One region of the Streptomyces sp. NPDC043427 genome, then DNA from elsewhere that is predicted to be linked to it. Evidence: riboswitches for the same ligand, from Rfam matches in the RefSeq annotation. Region 1 holds a riboswitch; the other holds the start of a gene.

Region 1 (4,455 bases):
GGGGGAGCCGGCCTGGCCGTGCCACAGCAGCATCCAGACCTGGCCGGAGGAGGGGGTGGCGAGCGCGCGCAGGAGTGCCTCGTAGGCGTCGTAGCGCCCGGGCGTCACCTGGCGCAGCATGTGCTCGACCTGTCCGGTCGCGGCGGTGCCGCTCGCGCTCACCTTTACCGCCCTTCGTGAATTGAGTGGGCCTCGTTTATGCAACCAGCTTAGGCGCTCTGCCGGGTTGAGCCATTGAGGGCGCGGAGGGCTTGTTCTCCGTGCTTGGTGCGGGTCCGCTGTGGTTGATCGCGCCCACGCGGCGGAGCCGCACATCGATACGGCCCCGCGCCCCTCGGGCGCTGTCCCGGGCGGTGTTTCAGTAGTCCCGGATGTAGAAGGGGCGGACCTTCTCGCGCATCCACTCCGCCACCGGGTCGGCCTGGGCCACGTCCAGCAGGACCAGGTTGACCGGCCAGGGGGTCGGGGTCTGGCCCAGGGCTCGGCCGAGGGCGTCGAGGGGGAGGGCTCGGAGGTCGCCTTCGAGGTGGGAGAGTTCCACGCCTATGAACATGACCGGGTCGGCCGTTTCGATGGTGGCGAGGCAGCGGCGGGCGGTGAGGACGACGCCGGTGGCGGCGAACTCGGTGGAGGCGGCGGCGAGGAAGTCGACCGGGTCGTCCTGCCAGTCGGGCTCGAAGAGGCGGACGCGGCCGCCGCTCGTGGGGCCGTCCAGTGGGGTGCGGCCGGAGCGGCACAGCTCGGCGACGGCCGGCGGCGGCAGCGGGACGCCGACCAGGCCGTCCGGGTTGACCATGATGCCGACCTGCGGGGGCAGGCCCCGGGCGAACTCGACGGCCGGTGCGATCGTGAACGACATGTGGGAGCCGACGACCTGGCGGAACTGCTCCTCGGAGCTGAAGACGGGCACGTAGGCCTGGCCCTCGATCTCCAGGGTGGGCAGGTCCAGGGGGCCGCTGTGCGGGCCGCCGCCGTTGGGCAGCGGCACCCAGACGAAGCTACGCCCGAGGACCTCGACGATCCGGCCGCCGGCGCCCGGCACGCCGAGGGAGGCGGAGAGCACCTCCTCCAGTTCGTTGCCGGGCCAGCCGCCGTGCGAGTGGGGGTGTGCCTGTGCCGGGAAGTCCGCGGGAAAATCCGCCGGGAAGTCCATCTCTCTCAACCGTCTGCCGGGAACCACTGCTGTGGCGGAAAGGCTATCGGGTACCGGCCGACACGTTCCCCGCCGTGCTCAGCCCGTGACCCGACTCGGTCCGCGGGCCCGGCTCAGCCGGTGAAGCCGATGCGGCGCAGGGAGTCCGCCGCGGCCCGGTCGACCAGCACCGCCGAGCCGCAGCCCTGGGGCAGCTCGCCGCGCTCCACGGAGCGCAGCAGGTGGCCGGCGGCCGTGCGGTGGCGCAGGAACGCGTACCGGGAGACGCCCCGGCCGCGTTCGCGCTGGCCGGCCAGGGCTGTGTCCGGGGTGACGTCGAGGAGGAGCAGGTGCAGGGTGCCACCCCGGCGGCGGGCCTCGCGGGCCAGCCAGCGGCGCACCCAGGCCTGCGTACCGCAGTCGTGCACGACGACGCCGGCTCCGGAGCGCAGGGCGCGGCGCAGTCCGGCGTAATGGGCGAGACGGACGAGGGGGCGGTAGACGGCGTAGGGCAGCAGGCGGGGCATGCGGGCGTCCCAGCGGTCGCGGGTGTCCTGGGAGTCGATGCCGGCGTCCTTCACCGTGCGCCGCATCAGGGTGGACTTGCCGCTGCCGGGCAGACCGGTGACCACGACCAGGTCGCGGGGGCCGAAGAGCAGTGCGTGGGGGCTGCGACCCGCGCGCTCGCGCAGATCGCGGACGACGGGCTGCGGGCCGCACGCCCCCCGGGCGGGGGCGGTCGGCTGTGCGGGCAGCGCGACGGCCGAGCCGGTCGCGTACGCGGTGGTCCTGTTCACCGTGATGGTCCTCCCCTGGGGTGGCTCACGAATAACCCTCCCCGCCGAGTGTAAAGAGAAGGTAATACGCGGTACCTCGCCATATCGTTCGCTTCCTGCCACAAGCCGGTTACAGATGCGGTCTGCCGCGCGGGGGTACGGGCGTGCAATGATGAGGCCGCCAACTGCATACCGGCCGTTTGAATCCGCGCGGGAGAGTTCCCAGCAGCAGTTGTCGCTGGGGCGCCGAAGGAGCAAGTCCCTCCCTTGAATCTCTCAGGCACCGTTACCGCGCGGGCGAGGCACATCTGAAAAGCGGGCCGCCCTCGCGGTGGTCCCACCCAAGGTGCAAGTCATGCCCCATGCGGTCATGGCGAACCTCTCAGGTTCCGATGACAGATGGGGAGGATCTTTCCTCGCCTGTCATGCCTTGGGAGACGACCGACCGATGAGCAGTACCGAACCCCGTCGTACCGCGCTGGATGCCGTGCATCGCGCGCTCGGCGCGACGATGACCGACTTCGCCGGCTGGGACATGCCCCTGCGCTACGGCTCCGAGCGCGACGAGCACCTCGCCGTGCGCACGAAGGCCGGGCTCTTCGACCTCTCGCACATGGGCGAGATCACCGTCACCGGCCCGCAGGCCGCCGACCTCCTCGACTACGCCCTGGTGGGCAACATCGGGAGCGTCAAGGTCGGCCGGGCCCGCTACACCATGATCTGCCGGCCCGACGGCGGCATCCTCGACGACCTGATCGTCTACCGGCTCGCCGAGACCGCGTACATGGTGGTCGCCAACGCCTCCAACGCCCAGGTGGTGCTGGACGCGCTCGTCGAGCGGTCCGGCTCCTTCGACGCCGAGGTGCGCGACGACCGGGACGCCTACGCGCTGATCGCCGTGCAGGGGCCGCAGTCCCCCGGGATTCTGAAGTCCCTCACCGACGCCGACCTCGACGGGCTGAAGTACTACGCGGGCCTGCCCGGCACGGTCGCCGGTGTCCCGGCCCTGATCGCGCGCACCGGCTACACCGGCGAGGACGGCTTCGAGCTGTTCGTGAAGCCGGAGCACGCCGTGGAGCTGTGGCAGGCGCTGACCAAGGCGGGCGAGGGCGCCGGTCTCGTGCCCTGCGGTCTGTCCTGCCGGGACACGCTGCGCCTGGAAGCGGGCATGCCGCTGTACGGGCACGAGCTGAGCACCTCCCTGACGCCCTTCGACGCGGGGCTCGGCCGGGTGGTGAAGTTCGAGAAGGAGGGCGACTTCGTGGGCCGCGAGGCGCTGTCCGCGGCGGCCTCCCGGGCTCAGGAGAACCCGCCGCGCGTCCTCGTCGGCCTGGTCGCCGAGGGCCGTCGCGTCCCGCGCGCCGGGTACACCGTCGTCGCGGGCGGCGAGGTGATCGGCGAGGTCACCTCCGGCGCCCCCTCCCCCACGCTGGGCAGGCCCATCGCCATGGCGTACGTCGACGCGGCGCACGCGGAACCGGGCGCGAAGGGCGTCGGCGTCGACATCCGGGGCACTCACGAGCCGTACGAGGTCGTGGCACTGCCCTTCTACAAGCGCCAGAAGTAGACACTGGTCGAGGTGCTGCGCCTCCAGGGCGTGACCCCGCGCACATTTCGCTGCTCACCAGCGGTTTCAGCAGTCACTCATTCACCAGCACTCCCCCGCGTACAGGAGAATTCAGGCCATGAGCAACCCCCAGCAGCTGCGCTACAGCAAGGAGCACGAGTGGCTGTCGGCCGCCGAGGACGGCGTCTCGACGGTCGGCATCACGGAGTTCGCGGCGAACGCGCTCGGTGACGTCGTCTACGCCCAGCTCCCGGACGTCGGCTCAACGGTCGCCGCGGGCGAGACCTGTGGCGAACTGGAGTCCACCAAGTCGGTCAGCGACCTGTACTCCCCCGTCTCCGGCGAGGTCACCGAGATCAACGAGGACGTGGTGAACGACCCGTCGCTGGTGAACTCGGCCCCCTTCGAGGGGGGCTGGCTGTTCAAGGTGCGGGTCACGGAGGAGCCCTCCGACCTGCTCACCGCCGACGAGTACGCCGCCCACTCCGCCGGCTGAGGAGCCGTAGTCGACATGTCTGTTCTGAACACGCCCCTGCACGAGCTCGACCCGGACGTGGCCGCCGCGGTCGACGCCGAGCTGAACCGCCAGCAGTCCACGCTCGAGATGATCGCCTCGGAGAACTTCGCTCCGCTCGCGGTCATGGAGGCGCAGGGCTCGGTCCTGACCAACAAGTACGCCGAGGGGTACCCGGGCCGCCGTTACTACGGCGGCTGTGAGCACGTCGACGTCGCCGAGCAGATCGCGATCGACCGGGTCAAGGAGCTGTTCGGCGCCGAGTACGCCAACGTGCAGCCGCACTCGGGCGCCTCAGCCAACCAGGCCGCCCTGTTCGCGCTGGCCCAGCCCGGCGACACGATCCTGGGCCTGGACCTGGCGCACGGCGGGCACCTGACCCACGGGATGCGGCTGAACTTCTCCGGCAAGCAGTTCAACGTGGTCGCCTACCACGTGGACGACGCCGGCCTGGTCGACATGGCCG
Region 2 (4,455 bases), on a different contig from region 1:
GGTGCACGCGCTCCTCCAGGGCGGACAGGGCATCTTCGGTATCGCCGTGGGTGTGGTGTGGCGGGACGTCGAGAGCGCGCTGTCGCAGCTGCACGGGGAGCGGATCGACACGGGGGAGACCCTCGTCGGGCACAATCCGGCGGACGAGCTGGCACGGCGGCGTAACCGGGCGGTCTGAGAGCGCAGGCAGGCGGCTGAGGGGCGGCGCCGGGAGGGCATTGTCAGTGGCGTAGGGCAGCATCGGAGATGTGAGAACCGCGCCCACGATCCTGCACCTCGACATGGATGCCTTCTACGCCTCGGCGGAGCAGGCGGCCAAGCCGAGTCTGCGCGGGAAGGCCGTGATCGTGGGTGGGCTCGGGCCGCGCGGGGTGGTGGCGACCGCCTCGTACGAGGCACGGCTTTTCGGGGTGCACTCGGCGATGCCCATGGCCCAGGCGCGCCGGCTCGCTCCGAACGCCGCGTATCTCGTGCCGCGGTTCCAGTTCTACCGGTCGATCAGCGAGCAGGTGATGGAGCTGCTGCGAGCGTTGTCGCCGCTCGTGGAGCCGCTGAGCCTGGACGAGGCGTTCGTGGATCTGGAGGCCGGGGGAGCGGCCTGGGACGAGGAGTCCGCGCGGCTGGTGGGGGCGAGGCTGCGCACCGACATACGTGACTTCACGGGGCTCACGGGGTCGGTGGGGCTGGCGGCCTCCAAGATGCTCGCAAAGATCGCGTCCGAGCAGGCCAAGCCGGATGGGCTGGTGCTGATCGAGCCGGGGAGCGAGCGGGCGTTGCTCGGGCCGCTGTCGGTGCGGACCCTGCCGGGGGTGGGGCCGGCGACGGGTGATCACTTGCGGCGGGCCGGGATCACCACGGTCGACGAGATCGCCGAGGCCGGGGAGGACGAGCTCGTGCGGCTGCTCGGGAAGGCGCACGGGCACGCTCTGTACGCGATGGCGCTGGCACACGACGAGCGGCCCGTGGTGGCGGAGCGGGAGGCGAAGTCGGTGTCTGTGGAGGACACGTATGACGTGGACATCCACGATCGGGTGCGGGTGGGGATGGAGGTGCGGCGGCTGGCGGATCGGTGTGTGCGGAGGTTGCGGGCGGCGGGGTTGTCGGGGCGGACGATCGTGCTGAAGGTGCGGCGGTACGACTTCTCGACGTTGACGCGGTCGGAGACGTTGCGGGGGCCCACGGATGATCCGGCGGTGGTGCGGGAGGCGGCGGGTCGGCTGCTGGACTCCGTGGACACGACCGGTGGGGTGCGGTTGTTGGGGGTGGGAGTCAGTGGGCTCGCGGACTACACGCAGGAGGATCTGTTCGCCCAGGCGGCGGGGGAGGGTGTCGAGGAGCCGGAGGAAGAGGCGCGCGGGGAGGTTGTGGTGGGGGAGTCTGAGCCCGCTGAGCGGCGGTGGCATCCGGGGCACGATGTACGGCATGCCGTGTACGGGCTCGGGTGGGTGCAGGGGAGCGGGGTGGGGCGGGTGACCGTGCGGTTCGAGACGCCTGGGTCCGAGCCGGGGCGGGTGCGGACGTTTCGGGTTGACGATCCCGAGTTGGAGGGGGTCGAGCCGGTGCCGTTGGTTACGCGGCGAAGATTTGGGGGGTCTGGGCCTGGTGGTGGGGTGGGCGGGGGTTCTGTGGACGTGGGTGAGGCAGGTGCGGGTTCGTCGGGCCGGCCGGGGGTGGGTCGCACGGCCGGGCGCTGACGGGGTGCCGCTGCGCCCACCCGTGCCGCCCCAGCGGCACGACTGCCCGCATCTACGCGCCTGGGCTGTGCGGCTGACCGCAGCTGCACCTGAGCTGTACGACTGCCCGCAGCTGTGGCGCCTGGGAGTGCGGCTGCCCGCAGCTACGGCACCTGAGCTATATGACTGCCCGCAGCTACGCCACCTGGGCTGTACGACTGCCCGCAGCGTGGACTGCGTCGACCGTTCGCCCGAGGGGCCGGTGCTGAGGGTCAGGGCTCGTCTGGGCCTGCGACCTTGCCGAAATTGTGGTCCGGGAGGGGGGGAGGTGGGGCCAGGTCGAGTCCGTAGTGGTGGTAGAGCTGGAGTTCTTGTTCGGGGGAGAGGTGGCGGCCCACGCCGAAGTCGGGGGCGTCCTTGATGAGGGCGCGGTCGAAGGGGACGTGCAGGGTGCCCTCGATGAGTTCGCTGGGCTCGAGGGGGACGAAGGCGTCCCGGGAGAAGAGGCCGGTCCGTATGGCCGCCCACTCGGGCACGCCGGTCGCGTCGTCGAGGTAGACCTCGTCGATCGTTCCGATCTTGGTGCCGTTGCGGTCGAACGCCTTGCGGCCGATCAGGTTGCGCGGATCGATGTCGGTCTGCACGGGCCCTCCACTTGCTCGCAACTCATCCGTAAGCACCACAAAAGAGCACATTTTGGAAGGTGGCCACTCGAAGGCCAGTGCGGAGACCTCGCTGGTAGGCTGACAACGGCTGCTGACCCCGTGCGGGAGAGTCCTCCAGACATCATCGGAGGCGCCGAAGGAGCAAATCCTCCCCGGAATCTCTCAGGCCCACGTACCGCACGGACGAGGTCACTCTGGAAAGCAGGGCGGATGTCGTCGACGGTTTCCGCTCTCACCGACGGTGAAAGCCGGAGGCCTTCGGGCGATCCGGTGAAGCTCTCAGGTTGAGATGACAGAGGGGGAGGCCGTCCGGGTACCCGTGCAGTGGTGCCCCTCGAAGGTCGTGTCAGACCAGGAGGCCTCCGCAATGACCGTCCACCGCATTCCGCTCTCCGAGCTCGAGAAGGGGATCCCCTTCGAACAGCGCCACATCGGCCCCGACCATGAGGCCCGGGCCAAGATGCTCGCGCAGGTCGGCTATGGCTCCCTGGACGAGCTCACCGCCGCCGCGGTCCCGGATGTGATCAAGAACGCCGACGCGCTGGACCTGCCGGGCGCACGCACCGAGGCCGAGGTGCTGGCCGAGCTGCGGTCCCTGGCGGATCGCAACCAGGTGCTCGACTCCATGATCGGGCTCGGCTACCACGGCACCTTCACTCCGCCCGTCATCCTGCGGAACGTGATGGAGAATCCTGCCTGGTACACCGCCTACACGCCCTACCAGCCCGAGATCTCGCAGGGGCGCCTCGAAGCCCTGCTGAACTTCCAGACCATGGTCGCCGACCTGACGGGGCTGCCGACCTCCGGCGCCTCACTGCTCGACGAGGGCACAGCCGCCGCCGAGGCCATGGCGCTCTCCCGGCGCATGGGCAAGAACAAGAAGGGCCTCTTCCTGGTCGACGCGGACGCACTGCCGCAGACGATCGCCGTGATCGAGACGCGCGCCGAGCCGACGGGTGTGGAGGTCGTGGTCGCCGACCTCAGCGAGGGGATTCCGGCCGAGATCGCCGGGCGGGAGATCAACGGCGTGCTGATCCAGTACCCGGGTGCCTCCGGCGCCGTACGCGACATCAAGCCGGTCATCGAGCAGGCGCACGCGCTGGGCGCGCTCGTCACCGTCGCCGCCGATCTGCTCGCGCTGACGCTGCTCAGGTCGCCCGGGGAGCTGGGAGCCGACATCGCGGTCGGGACGACCCAGCGGTTCGGTGTGCCGATGGGGTTCGGCGGGCCGCACGCCGGATACATGGCAGTGCACGAGAAGTTCGCGCGCAGCCTGCCCGGGCGGCTGGTGGGCGTCTCCGTGGACGCCGACGGGAACAAGGCCTACCGCCTCGCGCTGCAGACGCGTGAGCAGCACATCCGCCGGGAGAAGGCGACCAGCAACATCTGCACCGCGCAGGTGCTGCTCGCCGTCATGGCCGGGATGTACGCCGTGTACCACGGCCCCGAGGGGCTCAAGGCGATCGCGCGACGGACCCACCGGTACGCCACCGTCCTCGCCGCCGGCCTCTCGGCGGGCGGGGCGGAGGTCGTGCACGGCGCCTACTTCGACACCCTGACCGTGCGGGTGCCCTCGAAGGCCGCCGAGGTCGTCGCCGCTGCCCGGGAGCAGGGGGTGAACCTGCGCCTCGTCGACGCCGACCACGTATCGATCGCCTGTGACGAGACCACCGCGCGGGCCCAGGTCGGTGCTGTCTGGGCTGCCTTCGGGGTCGACGGCGACATCGAGGCCCTGGACGCGGCCACCGAGGACTCGCTGCCGCAGGCGCTGCTGCGCACCGACGAGTTCCTGACCCACCCGGTCTTCCACCAGTACCGCTCCGAGACCGCCATGCTGCGCTACCTGCGCAGGCTGGCCGACCGGGACTACGCGCTCGACCGCGGCATGATCCCGCTGGGCTCCTGCACGATGAAGCTCAACGCGACGACGGAGATGGAGCCGGTCACCTGGCCCGAGTTCGGCCAGCTGCACCCCTTCGCGCCCGCCGAGCAGGCGCAGGGCTACCTCACGCTCATCCGGGAGCTGGAGGAACGTCTCGCCGAGGTCACCGGGTACGACAACGTCTCCCTCCAGCCCAACGCCGGGTCGCAGGGGGAACTCGCCGGGCTGCTCGCCG

The links. A riboswitch is a leader RNA that binds a small molecule or an ion and turns the genes downstream of it on or off. The one in region 1 is predicted to bind glycine.
Region 2: linked by a shared signal. The riboswitch ahead of gcvP (aminomethyl-transferring glycine dehydrogenase) and the one ahead of gcvT (glycine cleavage system aminomethyltransferase GcvT) in region 1 are both predicted to bind glycine.

What each region holds. Positions count from the first base shown of each region.
Region 1 covers NZ_JBWKCC010000012.1:57,763-62,217, forward strand. Annotated here, with positions in the region: gene AC067M_RS20725 (enhanced serine sensitivity protein SseB C-terminal domain-containing protein) at 1-162, opposite strand, end outside; gene AC067M_RS20730 (enhanced serine sensitivity protein SseB) at 359-1,153, opposite strand; gene AC067M_RS20735 (AAA family ATPase) at 1,267-1,935, opposite strand; glycine riboswitch at 2,110-2,210, shown strand; glycine riboswitch at 2,211-2,317, shown strand; gene gcvT (glycine cleavage system aminomethyltransferase GcvT) at 2,357-3,475, shown strand; gene gcvH (glycine cleavage system protein GcvH) at 3,594-3,971, shown strand; gene glyA (serine hydroxymethyltransferase) at 3,987-4,455, shown strand, end outside.
Region 2 covers NZ_JBWKCC010000044.1:8,754-13,208, forward strand. Annotated here, with positions in the region: gene AC067M_RS42475 (MerR family transcriptional regulator) at 1-178, shown strand, start outside; gene AC067M_RS42480 (DNA polymerase IV) at 249-1,694, shown strand; gene AC067M_RS42485 (PRC-barrel domain-containing protein) at 1,946-2,317, opposite strand; glycine riboswitch at 2,431-2,526, shown strand; gene gcvP (aminomethyl-transferring glycine dehydrogenase) at 2,706-4,455, shown strand, end outside.